DNA from 3 places in the Lysinibacillus sp. FSL M8-0355 genome. Region 3 is predicted to be linked to each of the others. Evidence: riboswitches for the same ligand, from Rfam matches in the RefSeq annotation. Region 3 holds a riboswitch; each other region holds the start of a gene.
What was found. A riboswitch is a leader RNA that binds a small molecule or an ion and turns the genes downstream of it on or off. The one in region 3 is predicted to bind cobalamin.
Positions count from the first base shown of each region.

Region 1 (4,565 bases), 430 kb from region 3:
CGCATCTTGAAAAACAATGCCAACTTGCTGGCGAAGTGCCTTTAAAGCTTTTCGACTATATTGAAGCTCGTTGCCATCAAAAACAATCGTCCCAGCTGACGGTTGTAAAATACCATTAAGATGCTGAAACAATGTTGATTTTCCAGCGCCATTATGACCAAGGATGGCAATTTTTTTTCCTTTTGGAATGTGTAAAGTAATGTCTGACAATGCCTTCGTACCATCTGCATAGGCATAGGACAAGCGGTTTAGTTCAAAATAGAATGCTGTCATGAGAAGTACCCTCCATATACAATGAGGAATAGGAATAGTGTCGCTATGCCTAGCCAATTTTTCTTGCTATAGGAGCCCATCTCTTGCCAGTAGACGGCTTCGCCACCCCGTGACTGCATGGCATTATTAAGCTCACGACTACGCTGAAACATTTCAGCAAATAGCGCCACAATAAGCATGGATACGGAGCGTAGCCATTGCATTGGAGAATGGTAGCCAAGACGCGCTTGCTGGGCAAGATGTATTCTGTACATGCTTTCTAAAAATATAAAAATAAAACGATAGGTTAGTTCAATAAGCTCAACCAATAAAGAGGGCAGTCGCCATTGTCGGAGCACATAGCAAATCCCTTGTACGGATGTGGTCAAAATTAAAAAGTATAAACAACTACTACTGCCAAGGACAATAAAGAACAATTGTTGGGCGGACAGGGCACTTGCTTTTCCGATGAAAATTGTCCAATTCATCCACGTAAAAGACCACAGATGGGCAGGTAATACATGAGTTGCTGGTGTGATTGACAGCAAGATGGATACAAGACTTGTTAGTAAGAAAAATCCAGGTAGCAATAATAACTTAACATAGTAGGTAAGCGGAATTTTTGCACCTAAAATGATAAAAGCACTCATTACAAAAAATGTAATGAGTGAAAGTCGTTCATCTCTCATGATGAGCGTTACGAGAAGTAGACCAATTGAAAATATCATTTTTTCTAGCGGATGAACGGACGCTAGCTTATTCAGATACGCATACTTATCAATGAGTAACATAACGGGTTAACCTTCTTTATGCTTGCCGCGCATATAGCCGATGAAGTAGCCAATAAAACCAGCTCCAATAGCTGCCTGTAGCACGAATAATAAGCTTTCAATTTCACCACTTGGTGGCTCCCATAAGCTTTCAAACCACGGTTCATATTCTGCATTGATTTCGCCAATGGCTGCTTCTGCCTCTCCATCAGCACCACCAAATTCTGCACCTTTTTGTATAAACAATGGGATGATAGCTAACAGCACAACAATCGCTAATAGTAATAAATTTCGTTTCATCTACTAATGTGCCTCCTTTGTTGAGAAAACACGCAACATTTTTAATTCGCTGACATTGTACTTTTTCAAGAAATTCATCACAATGACCGTTAAAATTCCTTCACTCACCGCTAACGGAATTTGAGTTAAGGCAAAAATACCTGCGAACTTTGTAAACGATGCCATAAAGCCGCCAACCTCTGAAGGGAAGGCTAATGCTAACTGTACAGAAGTCACAACATATGTACCTAAGTCACCAAGCATCGCAGCAAAAAAAACAGCTAGTGAAAATGACAACCCTATTTTTTGAGCCCCTTTAAAGACAAAGTAAGCAATAAATGGGCCTACAATCGCCATAGAGAAGGCGTTCGCTCCTAAAGTGGTAATCCCACCATGTGCTAATAATAAAGATTGGAATAATAAAACAATCGTTCCGATGACACTCATAGCGAGAGGTCCGAATAAAACCGTTCCAAGTCCAACACCAGTTGGGTGGGAGCAACTACCTGTAACCGAAGGGATTTTTAACGCCGACAGCACAAAAGCAAAGGCTCCTGAAAGACCTAAAAGCATTTTGGTTTCAGGGTTTTCTTCAATTGTTTTGCGAATGGAGCGCAATCCTAGAATAATAAATGGGATAGAGATGACCCACCAAAAAATAGCCCATTCGATTGGTAAAAAACCTTCCATGATATGCATGGCAAAGGCACGTTTTGGCACGAGTAAAAAGGCCAATAAAAAATAACTAAGTTTCCACCATGAAAATTTCAAAAGCTTTCCTCCTTACTAATAGATTTTTAGAATGTAGCGTGCGTAAATAAAAAAGCACTTCTCCGTTGTTGGAAAAGTGCATAGCTAAAAAAGCAAATAACATTCTCATCTGCTAAGCCGCACACCTATCCTCGTAGGCTGAAACGATCACATATTTTTCGGCAGGTCTCCTGGCTCTAGTTCAACACTTTATAGGTCTTCCCATCCGTTGGACAGTGACATGTTCTATAAAGCTCCCTAATACAGTGGCGGGACCGCGCCGGACTCAAACCGGCTTCCCTTTTAAGCAAAATGATAAGTATTTTACACCGAAAAAACATTAAGTTGTGAGATTTCACGACAAAGTGTAACATGATTTTCCATAAATATGCTATACTTTTTTAAAAAATATTTTCAATTGAAGGTCAATAGAGAAGATTCTGATAACTACTGAATTGTCATAAATAAGGAGATATTATAATTTTTATACCCGGTCTACACACAAAATTGATAAAATTGTCATAAATTTTTATAGAAATATTGAAATTTTAAAATAATGAGATATGATAGAGACAGTTTTCTATTCTATAAAGAAGATAATAAATTTCATATAAAACGTCGATAAGTGCTCGAATAACTCGAGATAATAGGGAAATTGGTGAAAATCCAATACAGCCCCCGCTACTGTAATAGCTGATGAAATCGCAAAGCCACTGGTGCAAACTTGGGAAGGTGCGATAGTAAAATGAAGCTTAAGTCAGGAAACCTGCTTATTTGATTGTGCATGCAAACTTTTCGGAGGGAGAAGTTGAAGCAAGAGCGAGTACCTGTATTTTATTTTATTCGTTTTTATTTGGCTTCTACAAAACCTTTACTCTTCGTAATTAGAGTAAAGGTTTTTCTTTTTCCAGAAAGCAAATGAGGGGAGACAGAAGATGACAACATGGAATTTAGAGGGGATGAAAACACATCTCTTTATTTGTAATGGTAGTAGCTGCATGAACAAAGGTGGGGAGGAAATTACCCTAGCTATTCGAGAAGAAATACAACAGCAAGCACTTGATCAAGAGATACATACAACAAGAACGCGCTGTAATGGACGATGCAAGGATGCTTGTGTGGTCATCGCCTATCCGCAAGGGAATTGGTATCGTGTACCATCAACAGAGCATGCTAGAACACTTGTACAAGATTTACATCATGAATCCTTATACAAAGAACATGTCTTTACACTTCGTGAAGGTACATTACAGCGTACAGCACAAACGACAGCCATTAAAGGGATCGAAAAGGTGAAAGAGGGGTAACAACATGGCGCAAAAAGGAAAAATTTTCGTAGTGGGCTTTGGACCTGGAGACTTTAAGCATATTACGACACGGGCGGTAGAGGCATTACAACAAAGTGATATGATCATAGGCTACAAAACCTACGTAGAGTTGATTCAGGATTTAGTCAGTGCGAAGTCGATTGTCAGTACTGGAATGACCGAAGAGGTGTCCCGTGCGCAGGAAGCGGTTCGCCAAGCAGAGGCTGGAAGCATTGTCTCAGTCATTTCAAGTGGTGATGCGGGTGTCTATGGTATGGCGGGATTAGTGTATGAGGTATTGATTGAGCTAGGCTGGACAGAAGCAACGGGGATTGAGGTAGAAATTGTCCCTGGTATTTCTGCCATCAATTCATGTGCTAGCTTACTTGGTGCCCCGATTATGCATGATGCCTGTACGATTAGTTTAAGTGACCATCTAACACCATGGAATTTAATTGCCAAGCGCGTCGAGGCAGCCGCTATGGCGGATTTTGTAATCGCTTTATACAACCCAAAAAGCGGTCGCCGAACAAGACAAATTGTCGAAGCACAGCGCATTCTCTTAGAATATCGTTCGCCTGACACACCAGTAGGACTTGTGAAAAGTGCTTACCGCGATCGTCAAGAAGTGACGATGACAACATTAGCCGAAATGCTGGAGCATGACATTGGAATGCTGACGACAGTCATTATTGGTAATTCGTCGACATTTTTCTATGACAATAAAATGATTACACCACGTGGCTATCAACGTAAATATACATTGGGTGAAGAAAAACAACCCTTACGTCCACATCAACGTTTACGTGAAGAAAATGAACCTTGGGCAATGAACCAAGAGACAGGGACTGCACGACAAGACTTTACAGCAGATCCTAATGCAGGGCGTTTTAATAAACCCAGTGTAGCCGCTACGCCAAAGCCAAAAAAAACAGCACTTGAAATGGCTACAGCGGCACTCGCAATGGTGAAAGGAACAAGTGCAGTCAAAGTAACGCCGAAACTTGTACAGCAAAAAATAGAATCCATTTTTGAATTAGCTGTAAGCCCAGGAGTGGTGAATAAGTTTTTCACACCTCAGCAAATGATGACGTTAGCAGAGGTCGTTGGGGAAGAGGGGACGATGGAATATACACCAGACCATCAAATCCATTTGAAAATCCCAACGACTGCCCCTGAACGTATCACGGAGAAATTACAGGAAGTA
Region 1 is NZ_JBBPAI010000001.1:2,868,760-2,873,324, reverse strand. Features, by position in the region: gene MKY46_RS13975 (energy-coupling factor ABC transporter ATP-binding protein) at 1-273, opposite strand, end outside; gene cbiQ (cobalt ECF transporter T component CbiQ) at 270-1,043, opposite strand; gene MKY46_RS13965 (energy-coupling factor ABC transporter substrate-binding protein) at 1,050-1,322, opposite strand; gene MKY46_RS13960 (energy-coupling factor ABC transporter permease) at 1,326-2,072, opposite strand; cobalamin riboswitch at 2,216-2,400, opposite strand; cobalamin riboswitch at 2,658-2,839, shown strand; gene MKY46_RS13955 ((2Fe-2S) ferredoxin domain-containing protein) at 2,987-3,358, shown strand; gene cobJ (precorrin-3B C(17)-methyltransferase) at 3,363-4,565, shown strand, end outside.
Region 1: linked by a shared signal. The riboswitch ahead of MKY46_RS13960 (energy-coupling factor ABC transporter permease) and the one ahead of MKY46_RS11985 (glutaredoxin family protein) in region 3 are both predicted to bind cobalamin.

Region 2 (4,565 bases), 1.2 Mb from region 3:
ATTAGATGCAAATGAGGACCTATATATTATTGATGTACGTGAAGAGGATGAAGTAGCACACGGCATGATTCCTGGTGCCAAGCACATTGCCCTTGGGACAATCCCGGAACGTTTAGAGGAATTAGACGTAGAAAAGCCATATATTGTTGTTTGTAAGGCTGGTGCTCGTTCTGCTAATGCATGTGCTTATTTAGAAGCGCAAGGATTTGATGTAACAAATCTTGAAGGCGGCATGCTAGCTTACGATGGGGAATTAGAATTTAAATAAATGCCAAAATGAAAAATAAAACCATCCATAGCATTTTTGTGAAGGGTGAAAATGGATTTCCGTTGCAGGCTACTTGCTTTCCTGTGGGCGAGCGCCGAGCCGCTTCCTCTGCTACCGCTCCGTTTAGAGGCTCGCCTGTCTCACTATCCCACGGGAGTCAAGTAGCCTTCCATTCCAATGCATAAAAATGGTACCTTTTTAGCAAAGGTATTCACTACTCTTTATGGAGGGGTGTTGTTACTTACCACTTCTTCACATTGAAAATAAAGGGCTATCCTTTCTCTCATCAGACAAATAATGGGCTATTTTGTTCACTACGGTTCGTATGAAAGAGAAGGAAAAGCCACTTTTACATATGGTTGATTGGAGTGGAGCCAGTGTCACTCCTAGGGGATTTAGTGTCACAGAGGGGACCTTGGAGCGAACGCAGTGAGTGAAGCGGCTCATCATCGGACGCCCCCTGAAAGGACGCTGGTGGAACGGAAATCAACCTCTCGCTTTTCAAAGTGGCTGTTTCTATCATTGATATCACCTTTTTTATATACTTATTTTCGGAGTGTGTTCATGATGAGGCTGAAATTTTTTTCAAAGTTAATATACGGATTCACATTTTTTTGCCCACGAACCTTTAAAGCATAACTGGAAAAATTTAAACCAGCACCATATATTTGTAAAGCACCATTCGCAAGATCCCCCTTTTGAAGAAGTTCAAGACCATCTTTTAAGAAATTTTCACTCTCATCGAAGTGACATTCCGTCATGTATTTATCCCCGCTATAATATAACTTCAAATTTTCGATGATTATATTCGCTGTTTCGTTACTTATACTAGCATCGACATTCATTAATAACTGATTGATTGGTTTCACTAACTGAGCGTAGTGACTATCATAATTTTCACAAGTCTCCGCAATGGCATTTCTCAATTCTCTTGCATTCATCCTAACTCCTCCTCAAAGAAAATTTATGACTTACCTTATATTGTACATACTCATAATAGTATGAAGGGATTAGTGACCCCTTTCTTTATAAAACTTACTCTTTAATTTTCAGAAATATGTTACAATTATGTAGATGAAGGAGGGATTTTGTATGTTTTGTTCAATAGCACCCCCAACAATGTCTTTACAGTAGAATCTACTGTTTAGGCATACAATAACAGTTTGCTCATTTTCAATAGATTCTACTGTATAGGTTAATACTTTATACGTAGAAAGTAGGTATTTGTAATGAGCGGAAAATTAGCATTTGTATTATCCATGATTATTTTTGGAGCAGTTGGTGTTTTTGCCAAGTATATTCCGTTATCTTCAAGTGAAATCGCTTTTTGGATGAGTTTAATAGGTGCTTGTTTTTTAGTAGTGATTTTTATTTATAAAAAGAAAAGTTTTTCGAAATTAGAGATTATAAAAAATAAGTGGAAATTAATACTTTCTAGTATCGCCTTGTGTGGGAACTGGATTTTTTTATTTCAGGCTTATAAAGCAACAACGATTGCCAATGCTGCATTGAGTTATTATTTTGCACCAGTACTCGTTATCTGTTTATCTCCAATTATTTTAAAAGAGAAGCTAGTTGGCAGAAAAATAATGTATGTCTGTGTGGCCCTTATCGGACTATATTTGATTGTCCAAAGTCAAGGCACTGGGGATAGTGAGCATTTTATAGGCATTGTCTACGGTCTTATCGCGGCATGCTTTTACACAGCGCTAACATTGACAAATAAATTTATATGTGGCTTAAAGGAACCAGAAAATACAATGATTCAACTTTCTTTAGCAGCATTTTTCCTTAGCTTCTATCTACTTGGAACTACAGGATTTCAGGTCATGAAAATCAGTTTTGAATCAGTCCTATTCTTAATTACATTAGGCCTTGTCCATGCAGGGGTTGGATTTTTATTGTTCTTTTTAGGCATGTCACAGTTAAAAGGACAAAGTATAGCCATTCTTAGCTATATTGATCCACTGACATCATTAGTAATTTCCACGATGATTATAGGAGAAAAAATGGCGCTTCTACAAATAATAGGAGCGGTCCTATTATTAGGCTCAACATTGCTAAGCGAAATAGAAAAAGAATAGGTAACCGAAGAAATGGTACAAGGCGAGTATTCTAATATTGACAGAAAAAATACGCTGTCGTAGATTATAAATAGTTTAATAAAAGCATTAGGTGCCCAATAGGGAGAATAGGGAATAAAGTGAAAAACTTTAGCGGACCCGCCACTGTATAAGGGAGTGTCATCGTAAATGCCACTAGCGAATCGCTGGGAAGGCACGATGATATGTTGAACTTGAGCCAGGAGACCTGCCTACTTGCTTCGGAAGTATATAGATGATGGAAAAGTCTGTAGTTTATTTGTCATGACAATAAACTACAGACTTTTTATTTTGTCTTCATGTAGAACGAGAGGAGAAACAATAATGCAATTATTACAAGACACGATTCAAAATATCCAAGAGGCTGATATGAATAGTATGGACCAAGCTAGAAAGCGAATTGATGCGCTTTGTAAGCCCCCAGGTAGCTTGGGTAAACTAGAATCACTTGCCGTACAGCTTTCAGGCATAACAGGACAATTATATCCAATGGTCGATAAAAAAGTGATGATTGTCTGTGCAGCAGATCATGGCGTTTGTGAGGAAGGCATAACAACGAATCCACAAAATGTTACGGTCTTTCAAACATTAAATTTTCCTAAAGGAGGTACAGGCGTTTGTGCGATTGCGGGCATTACCAATGCAAAGGTAGTAACAGTAGATGTTGGGGTAAAAGAAGATATTCCGCTTGATGCAGGTGTCATCATTCATAAAATTAAGCATGGCACAGATAACATGGCACAGGGCCCTGCTATGTCAAGAGAAGAGGCTATTCAATCCATTGAAGTGGGGATTCATGTGGCAACAGATGAAATCACAAAAGGAGCCAACCTACTTGGAACAGGTGAAATGGGCATTGGTAATACAACGCCGAGCACTGCCATATTAGCTGCTTTGACTGGCTATGACCCTATTGAAATAACAGGGTTTGGCGCAGGAGTTGGTCAAGGAGGGATTGCTCATAAAGCAGCAGTAATTGAAAAAGCAATTACTCTCAACAAACCCAATCCTAACGATATCATTGATGTTCTAGCTAAAGTTGGAGGGCTAGAGATAGGGGCTATGGCTGGTATCATGCTGGCTGCCGCAAGTCACCGAAAACCTGTTATTATTGATGGTTTTATTTCGACTATTGCTGCGCTTATTGCTTATCAAATTGAACCGAAAGTAAAAGACTTTATCATACCTTCCCATGCTTCAGAGGAACCAGGGGCTAAAATTGCCGCATCATTACTTGGTGTAGAGCCAATGCTGCATATGAACATGCGATTAGGCGAAGGCTCTGGTGCTGCTCTAGCCTTTCCTCTTTTAGATGCTGCTTGTTCTATGATGAAAAATATGGTGACATTAGAAGAAGCCATGAATCTTTTGGCTAAATAGTTACTGAATAACAAATAAGCGCAAATAGTTAATGAACTCTTTGCGCTTATTCATTTTTTTATCAATTACAGTATCTATGCCCGATTCAACCTTCGCAAAGGCAAACGCCACTTCATCATATAGGAAAGAATGCGTAATGCTGTAATCACTGCAAATAATACATAAAGGAAAATGTCTCCAGTCAAAACTTCAAATCCGATAACAAGCCCTGCGAGAGCAGCCCAAACACCATAGACTTCATCACGGAGAACTAGTGGCTTCCGTCTAGCTAATAAATCTCGCACAATACCACCACCTGAACCTGTTAAAACAGCAGCTACAACGACTGCGCTAATTGGCATATCTAGCTTCACGGCATAGAGTGCACCTTGAATAGCGAACGCGGATAAGCCAATGGCATCTGTGAAGTTGCCCCAACGATGCCAATGCTGAATCAGATGATGCGGGAAAATAAAAAATATCGTAATCGCAGCTAGTGCAATTTGAAACATCATATCCTGTCCCCATAAGGTTGTGACAGGCAGCCCGATGAGTAAATTTCGAATAGCTCCTCCACCAAAAGCAGTGACAATACCGAGTATATATACACCGAATAAATCGTATTCTTCTTCCATGGCAATGATTGCCCCAGAAATAGCAAAGGCAATTGTTCCAATAATACTAAAAACCTCCCAAGCCATCCCTTTCACCCCTTCTATCAATAAATGAACTTCTTTTTTAAAAGTTAAAAGACTTTTTTTGACGTAACAGAATCTATGAATTTAATAGCCAAAATCAGTCATTACATACGCTTCTTGAAGTAAGTCCGCACATTA
Region 2 is NZ_JBBPAI010000001.1:1,256,494-1,261,058, forward strand. Features, by position in the region: gene MKY46_RS05925 (rhodanese-like domain-containing protein) at 1-268, shown strand, start outside; gene MKY46_RS05930 (hypothetical protein) at 814-1,209, opposite strand; gene MKY46_RS05935 (DMT family transporter) at 1,498-2,352, shown strand; cobalamin riboswitch at 2,425-2,600, shown strand; gene cobT (nicotinate-nucleotide--dimethylbenzimidazole phosphoribosyltransferase) at 2,695-3,750, shown strand; gene MKY46_RS05945 (trimeric intracellular cation channel family protein) at 3,825-4,430, opposite strand.
Region 2: linked by a shared signal. The riboswitch ahead of cobT (nicotinate-nucleotide--dimethylbenzimidazole phosphoribosyltransferase) and the one ahead of MKY46_RS11985 (glutaredoxin family protein) in region 3 are both predicted to bind cobalamin.

Region 3 (4,565 bases):
ATGCATCAAAAACGGTTAGGACAGCCTTCTCTTGTAAATCGTCTGTATAAGCGGCCACACGATTCATCCCTATATTGGTCTGAACTGTATCCAGTAACGTTAATCCCGCGAACACTTTTTTATACGTGTCTTGATGCTCAAAGCTTTTCCACTGTTTGATATCTTTACTGACCGCAATTTCCTCAGGAAACCAAATTTGCTTCCATTGCTGGTCCCAAAATATTTGGGCAAGTTCACTCGTTGCCTTATTCCAATTGACCGCCTCATAAATTATATTTGACATGCTACACACTCCTCTAAGCTTTGTAATCGTTGACGAACATAGTAAACGGACTTAATGCCCTTTACCCATGCATAAATGTATACTTTAGCTAATTGTTCAGTTGTCCAATTATCTGTCACATAAAGCGTCATGGAAATACCTTGGTCAACGTGTTTTTGAGAAGCAGCGTACAAATCAATTAAATCATACGGATTAACATCATATGCCTCTACATATAAATGACTGTTATCATTTGTTAAATGAGGCATTGGATAAATCGTTCTACTATCTGCATAGTCACGAACCTCTACACGCTCAGTACATGGCGCAATAGAAGCCGTACAGCTACGTATGTAGGAAATACTGCCAGTTGGTGCAATAGCCAAACGATAGGAATGGAATAGACCATATTGCATCACATCTTGCTTAAGCGTTTCCCACATGTTTTTCGTAATGATTGGAATATTGCCAAGTGCTTTTAACACAACAGGTGATAGTTCTTCGTCGATTTTATTGACATATTGGTCAAAGTAGCTACCTGATGCATAATCACTGTCCTCAAATCGATAAAAAGTTGCAGCTTTTTCTTTAGCCATTTCCATCGATGATTTGAGTGAATAAAAGTTCATCGCTTCCATAAAACGATCCATGAAAGCAATCGACTCTTTAGAGCCATATAAAATGCCCTCCGTCACAAGATGGCCGTGGAGGTTCATACAACCAAGCCCTACTGAATGCATTAATTGATTGGCTTTTGCAACAGACGGTACATTTTTAATGTGCGTCATTTGCGACACATTTGTTAATAGGTGCATAGCCGTATCGATTAAGGCTTCGAAATCATTGACCTTACTTGCTGCATGAATATCAATCGATCCTAAGTTACAGGATACATCTAATCCATAGTCATTCGGTTGATCTTGATCTGTAATAATGCTTGTTTCTTGAACTTGCAGGATTTCGGTACATAGATTGGACATTTTTACGCGACCGATGTTTTTTAAAGGATGCACTTCATTGACATTATCATCAAAAATTTCAAACGGATAGCCCGATTCAAATTGTGCTTTTTTCACTTCTGTATACAGCCTACGTGCATTCAAACGTTTAATTTTACGAATTTTAGGGTTATCAAGTAGCTCATAGTACATATCTGAAATGGAAATCTCAGACATGCGTTTGCCATATTCTTTGAAAATATCATATGGGCTGAACAAGACAATATCTTTATCACGTTTCATAAGTTCGAAGAAAATACTTGGTATAATTATTCCTGTTGATAATGTTGCGAGGCGAATTTTATCATCGGCATTCGGTTTTTTAGATGAAATAAAATTTTCAATGTCTGCATGGAAAATATTTAAATAGACAACACCAGAGCCATTTCGCTGCCCTAGTTGATTGGAATAACTGAAAGAATTTTCTAACAGTTTAGCAACTGGGATGACACCACTGGCACGATTTAGAATCTCTTTAATAGGGTCACCTAAAGGGCGTAAATCAGTTAAGTTAACTCCAACCCCACCGCCAAGTCTTGATAGCTCTAAGCAATAACCAATATTTTCAGCAATACTATTCATGGAATCATCCATCGATAATTTAAAGCAGCTCACTAATTCACCACGTGCTTTTTTACCACTATTTAATGCTGTTGGTGTAGCAGGCTGATAAGCTTCCATCATTGCCTCGACAGAACGTTCTGCTAGCACCGTATTCCCTTGTGCTAAATACAAGGCGATAATGACAATACGGTCCTCATATTTTTCTAAAATCTCTTCTCCATCACGGCTTTTCATAGCATAGCTATCGTAAAATTTACTTGCACTCATAAAGGATGGGAAGCGGAAATTATAATCATATGCTTTTTTGTACAGCTTCTTAATAAATTCCATTTCATACATGTCGATAAATGCTTTCTCGTAGTAGCCCTCATCAACTAAATAACGGATTTTTTCTTCAATATCAATAAAGTAACGTAAACGCACGTTGACATACTCTAAAAAGTAGCGGCGTGTAGCTTCACGATCCTTTTCTAATTCAAGTAGCCCAGTTGAACTATAACGATTCAGTACGTCATTATTTAGCTTTAAATAGGTTTTCATCTTATTACCCTCGTTTCATAAAACGTTTGTATGGCTTCATAATCTGTTTGATTGCCTCGTAAATCTAATTTTCTTACTAAGGGTACATGATAGGTAGCAGCGATTTTCTCGCCAGCAGCCCCAAATGCGTTGTGCCCAAAGTTACTATTCCCACTGGCAACTACACCTTTACAAAAATCTCTGTTTTTTTCTAAAAAACGTTCCACTTTTGCAGGGATATCGCCTAAGCCATCAGTATAAGTAATTAAAAGATAAGGCTTATTCAATTGTAATTCCTCAGAGAGCTCAACAGACTCTGCCCTTAATTTGGAAACAATATTCCGGACATTTCCTGTACGACTTGCGTAAACGATCATAGAACAATCATCTCAATATGAGAAACTATGTCCTTAACATCTCCTATAAATGTATTATTCATTTCTAAAACAGGCACACTTAAAAAACCTGCATCGATTATTGTTTGTTTAGCTTGTTCATCGTGATCAATGTTGACGATTTCTGCCTCAAGTCCTGCACGTTGTAATTCAGATTTTACCCAAAGGCATTTTGGACAGATTGTTTTCGTATAAAGTTTCATAGAAATCCCTCTTTTCATATAATAAAAAGCTATCTCCTCTAGAGAGATAGCTAAATGGAAACGTTACCATACCAAAAATACTGACGTTCCCATTTCTTAATCCCCGAAGAAATGATTAATTGTTTTATAGAGGCAGGTCTCCTGGCTTTGCTTCATCCTCTGATTCCCTTCCCATGCGAATGCACAGTGGTTGTAATCATTGTCAGCTTCACAGTTGCGGGGACAGCGTCGGAATTGTGCCGAACTTCCCTTTTAAACTACATATAGTAGCACCTATATAAAACGAACACAATATATAGTTGTTGTTCAATAGTTTTAAGTGTACCATCCTTCATATAAAAAGTAAATCTAGATTCTAAACTTCTTTATTTTTTGATTATTCATTATTTTTAATCATAACTTTCGAAGGAATTTCTCCATCTATTATTTATATCTTAATTCATTGTGTATCTAAACTATGTACGAGATTTTCTGTTACTACGGATCTATGAGCATTAAATATAATAGCGTATTTCACATAGAAACAGCCTATATTCTAAAGAATAATAGACTGTTTGACATGTCGAACGTATGGATTACTCGATTTCGACAAATAAGGACAATTCCTTATAAAATTCAGGCGTTGCTGCCGAATTCACTTGAAAATGAGGATTATATTTTGATAAAAGTTTATAGAGAGTAGTTGCGGTTAACAGATTCTGTTCTTGATCGAAAGCCCTGAAACTTTCATAGACCTCCTTCACTTTACCATTTATTGAATGACAAAAAAACTGTTGAACATCTGCATCCTCTAAATAATCCTTTTCCCATCTGTAACATATTAAATTTGTTAGGAAAAACATTTCTAATCCAGGCATTTTTCCAACTTCAATGAGTAATGACATTCCATAATGAAATGCATTTTCCAACCATTTTATGCCGTGGCGATCTTTGTAAAAGCGCATCAACTTTTGTAACCCATGTCCTTGCTCCTTCACTAGATAAGCATGGATATTTGTATGACCAGCAGTTCTTTCCCATTCATCGAGAGAGAATTTATACTTCCTTACCAGTTTCATCCAAAGCTTTTGAAGCTTGTCTTCAGAAAGGTATTGTGTTTGTTGATTCCATCTTAGAAAAATGTCTAAACTTTCTAATACCAAGCCTCTTTCCATTTCAAAATGATCCAATTTTCTATATAAAACTTTTTGATTCATATCTATGTTGTCCATTATGTCTTCAGATTTGTTCATTTTGCATTCCATTTAATTATTCACTTCACTTCAGATTTTTTATCTACTATCATGACATGTCTCGACTAATTCATGCTTGATCGTTAAATAGGCATCATTAATAGATGTATAATCATTTGGGTTTTCTTCTATTAACTTCCTAATATAAAGCTGTAATGGCCTAATATGCTCACCAGAAAGGTTGTTCATAATTTGCTGCTTTAACTGATTTATATAAAATGAAATTGAATGTGATGTCATCTTGTTCACCCCTATTTATTCATAAAAAAAACATCTTGCCCTAATGGGAAGATGCTAGCTATGACTGACATACTTCATAGTTCTTCAACCAATATAAAATAAGTCGTCTATATTGAATAGAGACTCTTTTTTTGGTTGTCGCACTATGAGTA
Region 3 is NZ_JBBPAI010000001.1:2,441,563-2,446,127, reverse strand. Features, by position in the region: gene nrdF (class 1b ribonucleoside-diphosphate reductase subunit beta) at 1-283, opposite strand, end outside; gene nrdE (class 1b ribonucleoside-diphosphate reductase subunit alpha) at 271-2,364, opposite strand; gene nrdI (class Ib ribonucleoside-diphosphate reductase assembly flavoprotein NrdI) at 2,361-2,720, opposite strand; gene MKY46_RS11985 (glutaredoxin family protein) at 2,717-2,941, opposite strand; cobalamin riboswitch at 3,056-3,233, opposite strand; gene MKY46_RS11980 (hypothetical protein) at 3,517-4,137, opposite strand; gene MKY46_RS11975 (hypothetical protein) at 4,213-4,413, opposite strand.